2 linked regions of the Pelodictyon luteolum DSM 273 genome follow. The protein of the gene in region 2 binds, or shares a complex with, the protein of the main gene of each other region. Links are inferred from orthologs where the notes say so. Each region holds a gene or a part of one and is shown on either strand. Other genes may lie near its edges.

What was found.
Region 1: the proteins of mnmE (region 2) and mnmG are in contact, whole or in part, in a solved structure (PDB 9HIP), measured with the Escherichia coli proteins. The link is inferred for Pelodictyon luteolum DSM 273 from one-to-one orthologs.

The regions. Positions count from the first base shown.
Region 1 is NC_007512.1:4,832-12,333, reverse strand. Bases 3,144-6,014 are described here. They hold mnmG (tRNA uridine-5-carboxymethylaminomethyl(34) synthesis enzyme MnmG), read left to right. Parts: upstream 3,144-3,581; coding sequence 3,582-5,447; downstream 5,448-6,014. Other genes in these bases: PLUT_RS00025 (DNA polymerase domain-containing protein), read left to right, coding at 5,554-6,014; secD (protein translocase subunit SecD), read right to left, coding at 3,144-3,348. In the rest of the region: PLUT_RS00045 (peptidylprolyl isomerase), read right to left, coding at 1-498; protein translocase subunit SecF, read right to left, coding at 603-1,538; more of secD, read right to left, coding at 1,561-3,143; more of PLUT_RS00025, read left to right, coding at 6,015-7,502. UniProt on the Escherichia coli protein: NAD-binding protein involved in the addition of a carboxymethylaminomethyl (cmnm) group at the wobble position (U34) of certain tRNAs, forming tRNA-cmnm(5)s(2)U34.
Region 2 is NC_007512.1:2,249,008-2,256,582, reverse strand. Bases 2,077-5,020 are described here. They hold mnmE (tRNA uridine-5-carboxymethylaminomethyl(34) synthesis GTPase MnmE), read left to right. Parts: upstream 2,077-2,809; coding sequence 2,810-4,231; downstream 4,232-5,020. Other genes in these bases: PLUT_RS11830 (hypothetical protein), read left to right, coding at 4,638-4,949; PLUT_RS10465 (hypothetical protein), read left to right, coding at 4,336-4,599; PLUT_RS10475 (SDR family NAD(P)-dependent oxidoreductase), read left to right, coding at 2,096-2,779. Outside these bases: treS (maltose alpha-D-glucosyltransferase), read left to right, coding at 1-430; PLUT_RS10485 (alpha/beta hydrolase), read left to right, coding at 510-1,160; mazG (nucleoside triphosphate pyrophosphohydrolase), read right to left, coding at 1,122-1,979; pfkA (6-phosphofructokinase), read right to left, coding at 5,297-6,319; PLUT_RS10450 (DUF1847 domain-containing protein), read left to right, coding at 6,465-7,133; PLUT_RS10445 (septal ring lytic transglycosylase RlpA family protein), read right to left, coding at 7,137-7,454. UniProt on the Escherichia coli protein: Exhibits a very high intrinsic GTPase hydrolysis rate. Involved in the addition of a carboxymethylaminomethyl (cmnm) group at the wobble position (U34) of certain tRNAs, forming tRNA-cmnm(5)s(2)U34.

The DNA.
Region 1 (7,502 bases), 2.2 Mb from region 2 along the record:
CAGGATCTGTGATACCGATACCTCCTCAGGAAGATTCGGCATGGAGGCCTGGTTGCTCCTGTAGAAGGACATAACCTCTCCATAACCGATCGTCACCGAAGAGAACTTTTTCCGCTTCAGGGTTTCGATCATCTGTTGCCCGCGGAGTTCGTCTGCAAGATCCCTCCGGATAGCATCAACACTTCGGCCTAGCCGCCGCTCCATATCCTCTTTCGAAGTGAACCGCCCGCTGAGCTGCCGGAACCTGTCGACAGCCATCGATGTCACGGCGTTCTCGTCAATGGAAACGCTGTCGATCTTGGCCTTGGTGAGAATGATCTTCTGGTCGATGATATTGTCGAGAATGGTGCTGCGCAGGGAAGCCTCATCCTTAAGCCCGGGATACTGCATACGGGTCATAAGCTCACGACTGTCAAGCTCAGACTTGAATATGACTTCGCTGCCGACCACTGCCACAACCTTGTCGGCCACCACGGCAGCAGAAAGAGTGGGCGGCATGATCAGGAGTACTGCTATTACTGCGAAAACTGAGTGCAATGCTTTTTTCATAACCTTGGCTGTTCGTGATGAAATGATGAGGGCGTAAGGGGGAATGAATCGCCTCAAGATTTGCTGCTGCCCCTGAGCCTGACGGGAGTCTTCGAGAGCCTTAGCCAGTCAAAAACAAGCGGAGCCGCGACGAAAATCGACGAGTAGGTTCCAATCAGAATACCGGCGAAGACGGCGAAGGCAAACCCCCGGATGGCTGGACCGGCAAAGAGGAAAAGGACGAACACCGTCAGAAGGGTGGTGCCCGAAGTTATGATGGTCCTGCTGAGGGTCTGGTTCATGCTCTCGTTGAAAATCCGCTCATACTCAGATGGCTTCTGGTTGCGGATCCTTTCCCTGATCCGGTCATACACCACGACAGTATCGGTAATCGAGTAACCGGCAATGGTCAGGAATGCAGCAATGATGCTCTGGTCCATCTCAAGCGGCATGACGTCAAAGACGCCGCCAAGAAGGCTGAAAAGCCCGAGTACAATCAGCACGTCATGAAAGATGGCAACCACGCCGGCGGCTGCGAACTTCAGCTCAAACCTGATGCCGACATAGAGCAGGATGGCCAGTAGCGCTGCAACCATGGCTTTAACAGCAGACCACTTGAGGTCGGATGCGATACTAGGGCCGACGGCGTCAATACGGACAATCTCATGCGGAGCATCCTTCATGCGTGCATTCAGTGCGCTGGTAATCAGCAACTTGAGATCATTGGTCTCGCCGCTGAATACCGTGCTGAGAAGGAATGAGCGGTCAAGGCCGTACTGCTTCAAGGTTCCCGAAACCCCGGCATCGCGGAGTACGGAGCGGACCTCGCCGACAGGAACGTCTTTCTCAAAGCGGATGACCACCTCGGAACCGCCCCTGAAGTCAATGCCGTAATTGAGTCCCTTCACCGCAAGGGAAACGAAACCGGCAAGAAGAATCGCAAGAGAGACTCCGTAAGCGATCTTCCGATAGCGGAGAAAATTGATGCTGGTTGAATTGAAAATCCTCATGGGTTCGTGCGTATTGAAAAAATTAACCGAAGCTTTTAGCTGTCATCTTGTTCCGTGAAAGCAGGAACTGGAATATCTCGCGGGTGACGACGATGGAGGTGAAAAGACTTGCCGCCGTACCGATCATCAAGGTGACGGCGAAACCCTGAATCGGACCGATGCCGTAAGTATAGAGCAGGAAAGCTGCGGCGAGCGTGGTGACATGGGAATCCAGGATGGAGGAAAATGCCCTGTCATAGCCCTGCGTAACGGCGGCCGTAACCGTTCGGCCATCAGCGATCTCCTCGCGGATGCGCTCATAGATCAGTACGTTGGCGTCCACAGCCATACCCATTGTAAGCACGATGCCGGCGATACCCGGTAGGGAAAGCGAGGCATTGAATCCGGCAAGGACCGAGAGAACGATAAGAACGTTCAGGACAAGTGCGGTATCTGCTGCAAGTCCAGCTGTCCGGTAGTAGATGATCATGAAGATGACAACCGCCGAAAAACCCCAGATCATCGACTGGAACCCTGCGCGGATGTAATCAGCGCCGAGAGAGGGGCCGACGGTACGTTCCTCGATAATCCGCACTGGAGCGGGAAGTGCTCCTGCTTTCAGGACGATTTCAAGGTCCTTTGCCTCTTCGAGGCTCTGAATGCCATTGATGACGGAGTTGCCGTTCGGGATTTTCGACTGCACGACAGGTGCGCTGTAAACTGCTCCGTCAAGCACGATGGCAACGCGTTTACCAATATTTGCACCGGTAATGCGTGCCCATTTCGAGGTCCCCTCGGAATTCATCGACATGAGCACCTCTGGCTGCACACCCTGCGATCCGAAAGTTGCTTTGGCTTCGGTGATGACTCCGCCGGTAAGTTCAGGGGTCTTCTTGACGAGATAAAGATCGTGGTAGCTGAGGGCGTCGTTGCCCGTTTCGGGCCTGGCCGAAATCAGCATCTCGCTGTCGGGAGGCAGAAGATCGCGGACTGCAGCATCGCGAAGCAGTGCGGAAACAAGGTCGCGGTTGCGGGCATCGATGACAGCGCTTCCACCAGGAGAAACACTGACAAGATCATAGAGAGGTGAAATCGACTGCTTTCCTGTTGAAGCGGCAGCTATGGTACCCGCAGCCATGGCGCTGTTGATCCGGTCCAGAGTCCTGATGAGGGCATCGGGTTCGCGCAGGAGCCTGAACTCAAGTTTGGCGGTTCCTTTCAGGAGGTTGCGCATCCGGTTCTCATCGGAGACGCCCGGAAGTTCGATGATGATCTTACGGTTTCCCTGCGTGGTGATCATCGGCTCAGCCACGCCATACTGGTCGATGCGGTTTCTGATGATTTCGCGGGCCCGCACCAGTGCATCGCCAGCCTCATTCCGGAGCTTGCCCTGTATTTCGCTATCAGTGTTGCGGATATCGTAAAAGTAGCGGCTCAACCTGATATTGTCTTTTTTGAATGCAGCCGTGAGCAGGTCGACCACATCAGCATCACTGGTCCGGGCCTCTTGAGCGACCGCTGCCATGAGAGAGTCAAACCGGGCATCACGGTTCCATGCCTTCTCGCTGAACAGGTCAACCTGGTCGACTTCCATGACGAGATGCATGCCCCCTTTCAGGTCGAGTCCGAGTTTCAGGCTTTTCTGCCGGGCGTCCTCAATTTCGTTCCGGTGGCTGAGTGTGTAGTTCAGGCTGTCCTGCTGTGAGGAAAGCGAGGATAGCTGGCGTGAAAATGAATAGTCCCGCCAGGTCGGCCAGAGAGACCAGAGGGCGACCAGCGTAACTACAGCGATCAGAAGCAGATTGAATCGTTTGTTTTTCATTGATGACATAGTCTTTTACCAGCAAATGGACGGATCAGCCAATATATGAAACAGGGCAGTGATTAACTAACAATCACGCCGCAGGGAGGGCGGCATAGCGGCCTCCAGCCAAAGGCGGGGAAGCTTTACCGCGGCGGGCTCCGGATGAATAATGGCTCCATTTATTCGTATCTTTATACTCAAGCCAAGAAGAATGCGAATTATTTACGCAATAACCTGATTGAATGCAGAGAGCGATGGCCATGTATGATGTCATAGTTGCAGGAGCAGGACATGCAGGCACAGAAGCGGCGCTTGCCGTGTCGAGGTCGGGCCTCTCATGCCTGCTCGTAACAACGGACCTGAACGCCGTGGCAAGGATGTCATGCAATCCCGCAATCGGCGGTGTTGCCAAGGGGCAGATTACCCGGGAGATCGATGCGCTAGGCGGAGAAATGGCCAAAGCGATAGATTCGACAGGGATCCAGTTCAGGATGCTCAACCTGAGTAAAGGTCCTGCGATGCATTCGCCAAGAGCCCAGGCAGACAGGGTGGCTTACACGGCCTATATGAAGCGCGCTCTTGAGGAGGAGGTCAACCTTGACCTTCTGCAGGATACCGTCACTGGCATTGAACAGCGCGAAGGAATACTGCGCGGAGTCCGGCTCCTCTCGGGACGGCTTGTCACCGGAAGGGCCGCAATCCTGACTTGCGGAACATTTCTGAACGGACTGATCCATATCGGCATGGACCACTACCCCGGGGGGCGCACTATAGCTGAGCCCCCGGTGACGGGACTGACAGAGAACCTCATACTGGCGGGTTTTGAAGCCGGAAGACTTAAAACAGGCACCCCGCCGAGAATCGACAGGAGAAGCGTCGACTACTCCAGAGTGGAGGAGCAGAAGGGAGATGAGAACCCGCCCCCGTTCTCATTCAGCACCCCCACCCTCAAGGGCAGGGCTCAGCTCTCCTGCTATGTTACACATTCGTCTGAACGGACCCATGAGATCCTGAAGACAGGATTCGACCGCTCTCCACTTTTTACGGGAAAAGTACAGGGTATCGGCCCACGCTACTGCCCGTCGATTGAAGACAAGATCTTCAGGTTTCCCGACAGGCCAGGGCACCATATCTTCCTTGAACCCGAAGGGTTCGAGACCAATGAGATGTACGTAAACGGTTTTTCGACTTCCCTGCCCGAAGATATCCAGATAGACGGCCTGCGTTCAATGAAGGGACTGGAGGAGGTAAAGTTGATCAGGGCCGGGTATGCCATTGAATATGACTATTTTCCTCCGTACCAGATACACAGCACCCTTGAAACGAAAAGGATCAGAAACCTCTACTTTGCAGGGCAGATCAACGGAACCTCGGGCTATGAGGAAGCGGCCGCACAGGGACTTCTAGCGGGGATTAATGCCGCCGCAGACATTCTGAAGAGACCTGCCCTTCGCCTGAAGCGTTCGGATGCATACATAGGCGTTCTTGTTGATGACCTGGTCACAAAAGAGATGAAGGAGCCATACCGGATGTTCACGTCCTCGGCTGAGCACCGCCTGATGCTCCGTCATGACAATGCCGATATCCGCCTCATGCATTTCGGGCACCAGTCAGGTCTTGTCAGTGATGCGGCAATGGAACGATGCCGAACAAAAATGCGGGCCATAGGGGAGATCAAGGCACTTACAGAAAAAACAGCAATTCCCGCAGAAGTTCTTGACTCCTTGATTTCGAAGCAAGGCCAGCCACATGCCGCAAGCGGACAGAAGATATCCGCTGCAATCAAGCGTCCCGGCATGAGCCTTGAAATCCTGATGAACTCGCTACCGCCCTTCAGGGAGGCCCTACTCTCCATCAGCACGGACAAGGAGGCCCATCAACAGGTTGAGATTGACTTGAAGTACGAAGGATACCTTAAACGAGAACTACTTACTGCCGATAAAATTGCGCGCCTTGATGCCCTCCAGATTCCCTCTGAATACAACTACAGTTGCATCAAGGGGCTCTCTTCAGAGGGAGTGGAAAAACTGATCAGCCACCGCCCGGAGACCCTCGGCCAAGCCTCCCGGATTTCCGGAGTCTCCCCCTCAGATATCTCGGTGCTGATGGTTCATATCGGCCGGTAAATGACGCCAGATGTTTCACGTGGAACATCTTGGCGCAGCAACACCAGACATCACCCTATAGGTCCGGGGAAAGAGGCCCTGCGGCAGAAGAAGACGAACGTTAACTATGGATACAATTATCAGTGACATTCTGAAAAATGAACTGCTCTTCGGCAAAGACAAAGAGGAGCGGATAGTCGGTGCATACCCGATCTCAGATACGCATATCCGGCTGTTCAATCGCACGAATGAAGGCGTCACATCGCATGACGAACCGCTCTATCCATTTTTTTTCTTGACCGACGCAATCCTTCTTGAAGGCTATATCCCTGTGGACGGGAGCAAATATTGGCTGATCAAGCTTGACGGGGATAACCATTATCGCAGCCTGGCGATATTCAGAAACCTGAAAAGCTCTCGCGGAGCATTGGATCATCTTGCAGGAAAGAAGCCTGATGCACAAGATAATAGAGGGATAGACGCCGGTGAAGGAGGACTGGAAGTCATTCAGAATGTATACAGTCGGGGAGATGGGGTTACCCAGTACATGATGCAGACCGGAAAGACATTCTTCAAAGGAATGATATTCGACGAGCTCTACAGGATGCAGCTTGACATAGAAACCCTGTATGATCCGGCCAAACCGCCAAAGAAGGGTCGCGGAATCGGTGAAGATGAGATCATCATCATTTCGATGTCAGACAATCGCGGATGGGAGATGGCCATCCACTCGCGTGACCGTAGCGAGAAAGAGCTTCTTCGGGAGATGGTCAGAATCATCACAGAGAAAGATCCAGACGTGATTGAAGGACACAACATCTTCAGTTTCGATCTACCCTATATACAGGCTCGTTGTGAACTACACCGCGTTCCTTTCGCCATAGGAAGGAATGGCACCTTGCCGAAATCCTACCCCGCAAGCATCCGCTTTGCCGAACGCAGCATTGATTACCCTTTTTATGACATTCCGGGACGCCACGTCATCGACACGCTCTTCCTTGTCCAAAGCTATGATATTACAAAACGTTCGATGCAGAGTTATGGACTGAAAGCTGTTGCCAGGCACTTCGGATTTGCTTCGGAAAACAGGACCTATGTGGAGTACAGCGATATTGCCGAAATGTGGCGGACGAGGGACGACAGACTCCTGGCCTATGCTCTGGATGACGTTCGTGAGACCAGGGAACTCTCCACCCTTCTTTCCGGAAGCAGCTTTTACCTCTCACAGATGCTCCCCTACACCTATGCAATGACTGCAAGAATCGGACAGGCGGCAAAAATCGAAGCTCTGTTCATCAGGGAATATCTCCGCCTCAAACATTCCGTCCCCCGTCCGACACTTGGTCAGCAGCATGCGGGAGGCTATACCGAGGTGTTCAGGAAAGGGGTGCTGGGGCCGATCGTCTATGCTGACGTGGAGTCGCTATACCCGTCGATTATGCTCTCGTACGGAGTCTGCCCCAAAAGTGACAGTTTGAAAGTCTTTCCGGGCGTACTGGGTGACCTGCGAGAACTCAGGCTGAAAGCCAAGGCCCTTGCCGGTGAAGAAAAGAGAATGGGCAATACTTCGCTGGCTGCAAATTACGATGCCATGCAGGGATCGTTCAAGATCCTCATCAACGCAATGTACGGGTATCTCGGATTCAGCGGCGGCCTGTTCAACGATTTTGATGAGGCCGACAGGGTGACGTCCACCGGACAGTCCATCGCAAAGAAAATGATCCGTGAATTCGAATCGAGAGGATGCAGGATCATCGAAGTCGATACTGACGGAATTCTCTTCATTCCTCCCGACTCCGTCAAGAGTGAGGCAGAAGAACGGGCCCTGGTTCAGGATGTCTCTGAACTGATGCCCGATGGCATCAACATCGGTTTTGACGGTCGGTTCCGAAAAATGATTTCCTACCTGAAAAAAAACTATGCGTTGCTGGACTATAACGGCATAATGAAAATGAAAGGTTCTTCACTGACCAGCCGTAGTGGTGAGAAGTTTGGAAGGGATTTCATAAGAAGGGGATTTGAACAGCTCCTTGCCGAGGATATCACGGGACTTCACGACCTCTACCGTGAGTACAG
Region 2 (7,575 bases):
CGGCCAGGTGCTCTTCACCGGCAAGGACTTCGTCATCATCGACTTCGAGGGCGAGCCGGCCCGTCCGATTTCCGAACGCAAGATCAAGCGCTCGGTCTTCCGCGATATCTCCGGCATGCTCCGTTCATTCGACTATGCGGCCTTCCATGTGCTCCACCTCAACGAATCGGTTGTTCGCGCTGAAGACCGTCACCAGATGGAACCCTGGGCCGACCGCTGGAGCAATGCCGTCGGGCAGCACTTCCTCGACTCCTACTTCAAGAGCACCGAGGGCAGTGCCATCGTCCCTGAGGATCCCCGTCAGCGGGAACACCTGATGAACGCCTACCTTATGAACAAGGCGGTCTACGAGCTCAACTACGAGCTCAACAACCGCCCGCAGTGGGTTGGTATCCCGATCAGGGGCATTCTGAAGATGCTCGATATGTAAGGGAAACAAAAGAAGAAGGGGCCGCAAGGGATGCGGCCCCTTCCTTTTCAGGGTGGTAACAGAAGATGTGCATGAGGAAATGGTGAACGAACACATGATCCCGGTTACGATCGGCGGGCGCACACTGCTGCGCCCTTCCGGGGCCCCGACTCCAGCGGGGTACCTGGTCGGCTTTCACGGGTACGGCGGCACCGCAGAAGATGAGCTCCGCCTTCTTTCCTCCATTCCCGGGAGCGATCGATGGACTCTTCTGTCCATCGAGGCGCTCCATCCCGTCATCTTGCGGGACGGCGGACAGGGCAGCAGCTGGATGACTTCCCGGGACCGGCTGCGGCGGATCGAAGAGAATGTAGGCTATGTGGACGGGGTGCTTGACGCACTTGCCGCCGGGGGCGGCGCTTCCGGTACGATTGTTTTCCATGGATTTTCGCAGGGCGCGGCGATGGCTGTAAGAGCCGCTCTTCATGGTCGCCGCCCTCCGGTGGCCGTGATGCTGCTTGGCGGCGACATCCCTCCCGACGCAAAGGGGCTTGGTGGGATGGGGCGGGTGCACCTTGGCCGCGGTTTCAGGGACCGGTTGTATACAGAAGAAAAATGCAATGAAGATAGACGCCGGCTCCGGGATGCAGGTGTGAGGGTGGATTTCTCTGCATTCATCGGCGGGCACGGCCCCGGGGTAGAGTACCTCCGGTCAGCCGGGGCGTTTCTCTCCGGGTGTGTGCAGGGCTGAATCCGGCCTGAGGGTATTTTTTGCTTCCCGCCAGAGGGTGTCGAGTTCTTCGGGTGTGTGGTCCTGCCAGCTGCGACCTGATGCCTGAACCCGATCCTCGACGTTCTCGAACCGGCCCATGAACTTGTTCGTAGCCTTTCTCAGCGCATCTTCCGGGTTGGTGCCGATGAAACGGCTGTAGTTGACGAGGGTGAAGAGGATGTCGCCGAACTCCTCTTCCTGTTCTCGTGGGCCCTGAGCTTCCTGCAGTTCCCGAACCTCCTCTGCAAGCTTCTCAAGCACCCCTTCGCCACTCGGCCAGTCGAAGCCGACCCCCGCAACCTTTTTCTGCACCCGGTAGGCGCGCAGCAGCTCCGACATAGCCTTCGGTACACCCTCAAGCAGGCGCTTGCGCCCCTCCTTCATTTTCAGCGACTCCCAGTTGCGAAGCACATCGCCCTCTGTTTCAGCGACAGTATCGGCGAACACATGCGGGTGGCGGTGGATCAGTTTCCTGGAGAGGCCGTCCATCACCTCGTTGAAGGTGAACTTCCCCGACTCCTCGCCAAGCTCGGCCTGGAAGCAGACATGCAGAAACAGGTCTCCCAGCTCTTTTTTCAACTCCTCGTCATCATTGCCGTCGATGGCGTCCACCAGTTCATAGCTCTCCTCAAGAAGCAGGTGCGCGAGCGACTGCGGTGTCTGTTTGCGGTCCCAGGGGCACTCCCGGCGAAGGACCTTCAACAGGCTGAGTACCCGGTCGAACTGTTCGGGGAGGGTGCGCTGGCGAACGGCGGTGATTTCAGCTTTCAGGGATTCGTTGGGTGTATGTTCATCCATGATGCGTGGGGGATTGATCGGTTTCCTTGACTTTGGGGTGAAGTTAGCAATTTCCTCTGAGCTATTGCGTATACTTGAACTGATCCCCCCTTGCATAATGCGATTGGAGAACGACCATGGAAATCAGGGATGCAGGAATCGTTGTTACCGGATCAAGCTCCGGAATAGGGCTGGCCCTTTCGGAAGCCCTTGTCGAAAAAGGCGGGAATGTCGTAGGGCTCAGCAGGAGAAAGACCCTTATTCCGGCCGGGTCGGGCGGGGGACGGTTCCGCTCCTTTCAGGCGGATCTTTCTCTCCCCGAGGATATTGCCGAGGCGTTTCGCCGGATCCGCGAGGAGGGCCCGCCGGTTGACGTTCTGGTGAACAATGCCGGGTGGGGTGAATTCGGTGACATGGAAGCCCTCCCGCGAGAAAGCTGGGAGGGGATGCTTGCCGTCAACCTCGCAGCTCCGTTTTTCGCGATTCAGGAGGTGGTCACTGCGATGAAGAAACGGCGCCGTGGCATGATCATCAACATTGCCTCGATTGCCGGCAAGCGGGGCATCAAGGGGGCTGCGGCATATTGTGCCACCAAGTTCGGTCTCGTTGGTCTGTCTGCATCGCTGAAGGAGGAGTTCCGGGAGCATGGCATCAGGGTGTCCTGCATATGTCCCGGAGCCGTCGATACTCCGTTTTTCGATACGACCAGCATACAGCCTGAAAAACGCATGGACACCATGGCCGTTGTCAACGCCATCATTGCCGCAATAGCTGCGGATGATGATATCCTGCACGAAGAGCTCATCATCTGTCCGCTCTAAACATTAACCCTTCAATATCCTCTTGAAGCCATGCCTGCATCTGTCGTACTTCAGCAGCCCGATATCCCGATAGCCGCAATCGCCACGCCGGTGGGGGTCGGGGCGCTCGCCATTGTCCGGATGAGCGGGAAAGGCGTCTTCGGTATTGCTGACAGGGCGTTCAGGAAAAAAAGCGGGAAGGCGTTCAGTTTCGAGGCGGCTGAAGGGTTCACTGCCCATGTGGGTACGCTTTTTGATGGTGAGGGGATGGTCGACGAGGTCGTTGCGCTCGTCTTCCGGGCCCCCTCGTCGTTCACCATGGAGGATATGGTCGAGTTTACCTGTCATGGCGGGCCCGTTGTGGTTCGCCGGGTGCTCGCCGCGCTGCTTGACGGGGGGTGCCGGCTCGCCGAACCCGGAGAGTTCACCCGGCGCGCCTTCCTCAACGGCCGCATCGACCTTTTGCAGGCCGAAGCCATCGGCGAGATGATCCACGCCCGTACCGATGGGGCATTCCGCACGGCCGTGACGCAGATGCAGGGCGGCCTTTCGCGCCGCCTACTGGAGATGAGGGAGGGGCTCCTGCAGTCCTGCGCCCTCCTTGAGCTCGAACTCGACTTCAGCGAAGAGGACGTGGAGTTCCAGAGCCGGGAGGAACTCAGGGGCGAAGTTATCCGGCTCCAGACGGAGCTTTCAGGCCTTGTCGATTCCTATCAGCATGGCAGGCTGCTCTCGGAAGGGGTCTCTACCGTTATCGCCGGCCGCCCGAACGCCGGCAAGTCCACCCTCCTCAACAAGCTGCTCGGAGAGGAGCGCTCCATCGTCAGCCACATGCCGGGCACTACGCGGGACTATATCGAAGAGTGCTTCGTTTACGACAAGACCATGTTCCGACTTACCGACACCGCCGGCCTTAGGGAGTCAGAGGAAGATGTGGAGCACGAAGGCATAGAGCGAAGCTACCGCAAGATATCCGAGGCGGATCTCATCCTTTACATGCTCGATGTGTCGGGGGAGGGGTTCCGTGAGGAGGCTGTGTCTGCCGCGGCGCTCTGCGCCGGGCACCCTGAAGCCCGGATGATCCTCCTTGCCAACAAGACCGATCTCGTAAAGGACTCCGCCCTGCGAATTGCTGCCCTGGAGACTGCCGCAGGCAGCCCGGTCGTTCCCATGGCGGCACGGAGCGGCGAAGGGATCGAGGAACTCAAACTCCTTATGGCATCCATGGTCGAAGGGCTCGACAAGCTCCATGAAGCCAGCGTGCTCGTCACCAGCCTCCGCCACTACGAGGCCCTCCGCAACGCTTCGGATGCACTCCATAACGCCCTCGGACTGATAGAGGGCGGTGAGGCTACAGAACTTATCGCCTTTGAGCTCCGTTCCGCACTCGATTATGTCGGAGAAATCACGGGAAAGGTTGTCAGTGAAGAACTGCTGAATACGATATTCGGGCAGTTCTGCATCGGAAAGTAGGGGGCGATGTCCTGCTTGAGCGTGTTGTCTTTCGGCAAAGAATGGCCTTATGTTTTTTGAGTGTGTCGCGTCGACCTTGTTTTCAGCTTTGAGCATCATTTGTGATGAAGGAGCAGGATGCCAGGGGGAAGATCCTCCTCTACAGTTCCCCTGATGGGAGCCTCACTCTCGATGTTTGTCTGGAAAAGGAATCGATATGGCTCATGCAGAAGCAGATGTCGGTATTGTTCGAAAAGAATGTTAGAACCATCAGCGAGCATGTCGGCAGCGTATTTCAGGCTGAAGGGCGGCGCGGACCCTTCGTGAGCATGTTGTCCGGGGTTATACCCTTAACCAGGCCCGTCTCAAAGAGCTCAACCGAGCATTAAAGCTTATTGTCTATACGGCTCATCGCCGCACTCTCGAGGTGGATGAGGCAAAGGCTCTGCTTGCCATCATCGGTGATTACAGTCGGGCGCTCGGCTTGCTTGATGATTATGACCACCAGCGGGTAACCCTTCCTGAGACAAGCGGCATGGTACTCATGCCGCTCGGTTATGAAGAGGACCATCGGGTGGTCGACCGGTTGCGTGGAGCCTTCGCTGAATCTGATAGTAGGAAAAGGAGAACCTCGTACGCATCGTGGTTCATCTGCTCTCCTCCTGAACTGCTCCGGTTTGGCGGTGAGGGGGGCGTAAGATCTTTGCAATACGGTTTTCAGGCGGTTCTGCATGGGTAAGTGAGCGGCTGCTGAGAGCGTATGCGGCCTTGGGTGGTGCGGCGTTCATACCGGCGTTCATACAGAGCCGAGACGAAAGAGGCTTATGCGGTTGTATTTTTGTATTCCCGATACCCCGATCCTATCATCCGGAATATTCGAGGTTTAATTCCTGATTCCCCCGACTTTTTCCGCATACGCTTATGGGCGCTTCACTGCTCTATCGGCAGCTGCTTCAGGCCTGCATCGCAGAGGCTTTGGCCCCCTTTGTTGAGGGCCGGAGTGTTCCCTCCCTCAGTCTTCCGGTTTCGAGTGAGAAGCGTCGCATGCGGAGGCTGCAGGATTTTATCCGGGCACAGCCCCGCATCCTACATGCCGTTCAGCAGGTTGTGCACCTCCAAAAGGCCGGTGTCGATGCTGTGGTTCATTTTGACCGCCTTGTTGAAGGTCACATGCACGATCCTGTCGTTGTCGAGGCCGATCATGATGCTTTTCTGGTCGTTCAGGAGGGCGTCAACGGCGGCGATGCCCATCCGTGTGGCGTTGATCCGGTCCCTGGCCACGGGGCTTCCGCCACGCTGGATATGGCCGAGGATCGAGATGCGCACATCGAGGTCGGGGTGATCCCTCTGGGCCTGTTCGGCGATGTGCAGGGCGCCCCCGGCCTCGTCGCCTTCGGCCACCATGACGATGCCGCTGGACTCCTTGTCGCGGTATCCCTTCTCCAGGAATTTCTGCAGTTCGTCGTGCTGGGCTTTCGATTCGGGAATGAGGATGACCTCGGCTCCGCAGGCGATTCCGCCGTTGAGGGCGAGGAGGCCGGCTTCGTGGCCCATGACCTCGATGAAGAAGATCCGTCCGTGCGAGCGGGCCGTGTCCTTGATTTTGTCGACTGCGCAGACCACAGAGTTCAGGGCCGTTTCATAACCGATGGTATAGTCTGTTCCGTACATGTCGTTGTCGATGGTGGCTGGAATGCCGACGAACGGGATGTCGCACTCCTGCGACATGACCCAGGCTCCGGTGAACGAGCCGTCGCCGCCGATGACGATAACGGCGTCGATGGCCGCGGCCTTCAGCTGCTCCCCGGCCTTGCGGCGTCCTTCGGGCGTGCGGAATGCTTTGCAGCGGGCCGTCTTGAGCATGGTTCCGCCGAGCTGCAGGATGCCGCTGACGTCCGATGACTGCAGAGGGAGGAACTCCCCATCAATCATGCCCTGGTAGCCACGGAGGATGCCGACGGCCTCCCGTCCTGCGGCTATGGTTGACCGGGTTGCCGCCCTGATGGCGGCATTCATGCCGGGCGCATCGCCCCCTGAGGTCAGTATGCCTATTTTTTTGATTCTGCTCGACGTGAATGAAAGTCCTTCGTTATCGTTATTGCGTGTCATTGTTACATTGAGAAGTGAATTGTGTGCTCCCCCCGGAGCATGCCGCAGGTCTCTCGAGACCGGCGGGTTTCTGGCGTTTGACGATGGGGAGGGTTTTTACATGCAATAAAGTGCATTAATTACATTGTAAACGGAAATAAGGACTATGTCATCATCTGAGAGCGAAGGCCGGCATGAACCGGGATGCCTGGAGTGCGGAACCCTCAACTGTTACCGGCGTGAGGGCGAGTTCCCTCCTTTCTGTCCGGGAGAGGCGCTTGATGAGGCGGCTCTCGGCAGAGCTCTTTCGGAGTATGGGGGAGACGGCACCGATGCCCGTGTGGCCCATGCTGCGGCGGAGGTCGAAGGGTTGTTCTATGGGAAGCTGACCCGTGTGGAGGAGACGGTGGAGTTTGCGAGGCGCATCGGGGCTCGGAAGGTCGGCATCGCCACCTGTGTGGGGCTCATCGGGGAGACGCGCCTGTTCGGCCGGATCCTGAAGGCGAACGGTTTCGAGTACAGGGCGGCGCTTTGCAAGGCGGGGTCGGTGGATAAGGCTGACATAGGGATAGATGAGGAGTTGAAAATCAGGCCGGGCAGCTTCGAAGGGGCCTGCAATCCTCTCCTGCAGGCCCAACTGCTGAACGGGTGGAAGTCGGACCTCAACGTGGTGGTAGGTCTCTGCGTGGGGCACGATGCGCTGTTCTGCAAGCACTCTGAGGCTCCCGCTACAACCCTTATCGTGAAAGACAGGGTGCTCGGTCACAATCCTGCAGCTGCGCTCTATACCAGCGCATCCTATTATAAACGCGTGATGGAGGAGAGGCCGAAGTGAGTCTCAGTCGAGGGTTTCGATGCGTACCTTCGCTGTTCCGCTTCTGATGAGGCCGATCTCTCTTGCAGCCGCCGGCGAGATGTCGATGATCCGTCCTTTGCGGAACGGACCCCGGTCGTTGATGCGTACGACCACCTGTTTTCCATTGCGGAGGTTCGTGACCCTTACGCTGGTGCCGAAGGGGAGGGTGCGATGCGCGGCTGTGAGTTCCGCGCCGTCATGCTTTTCGCCGCTTGCAGTTCTCCTTCCGTTGAAGCGCAGGGCATAATAGGACGCTCTGCCTTCGTCAACGAAGGCTGCGGAGGGTTGCGGCCCTGTCATGGATGTATCGGCCACCAGCTCGGTTTCAGCCTGAGCAACGGGGCTGGCCGTGACGAGAAACGTCGCGGCAATGAGTCTTTTGAGCAGTTCCTTTGGTGCCATGGGGGACGGCTGGATTGAG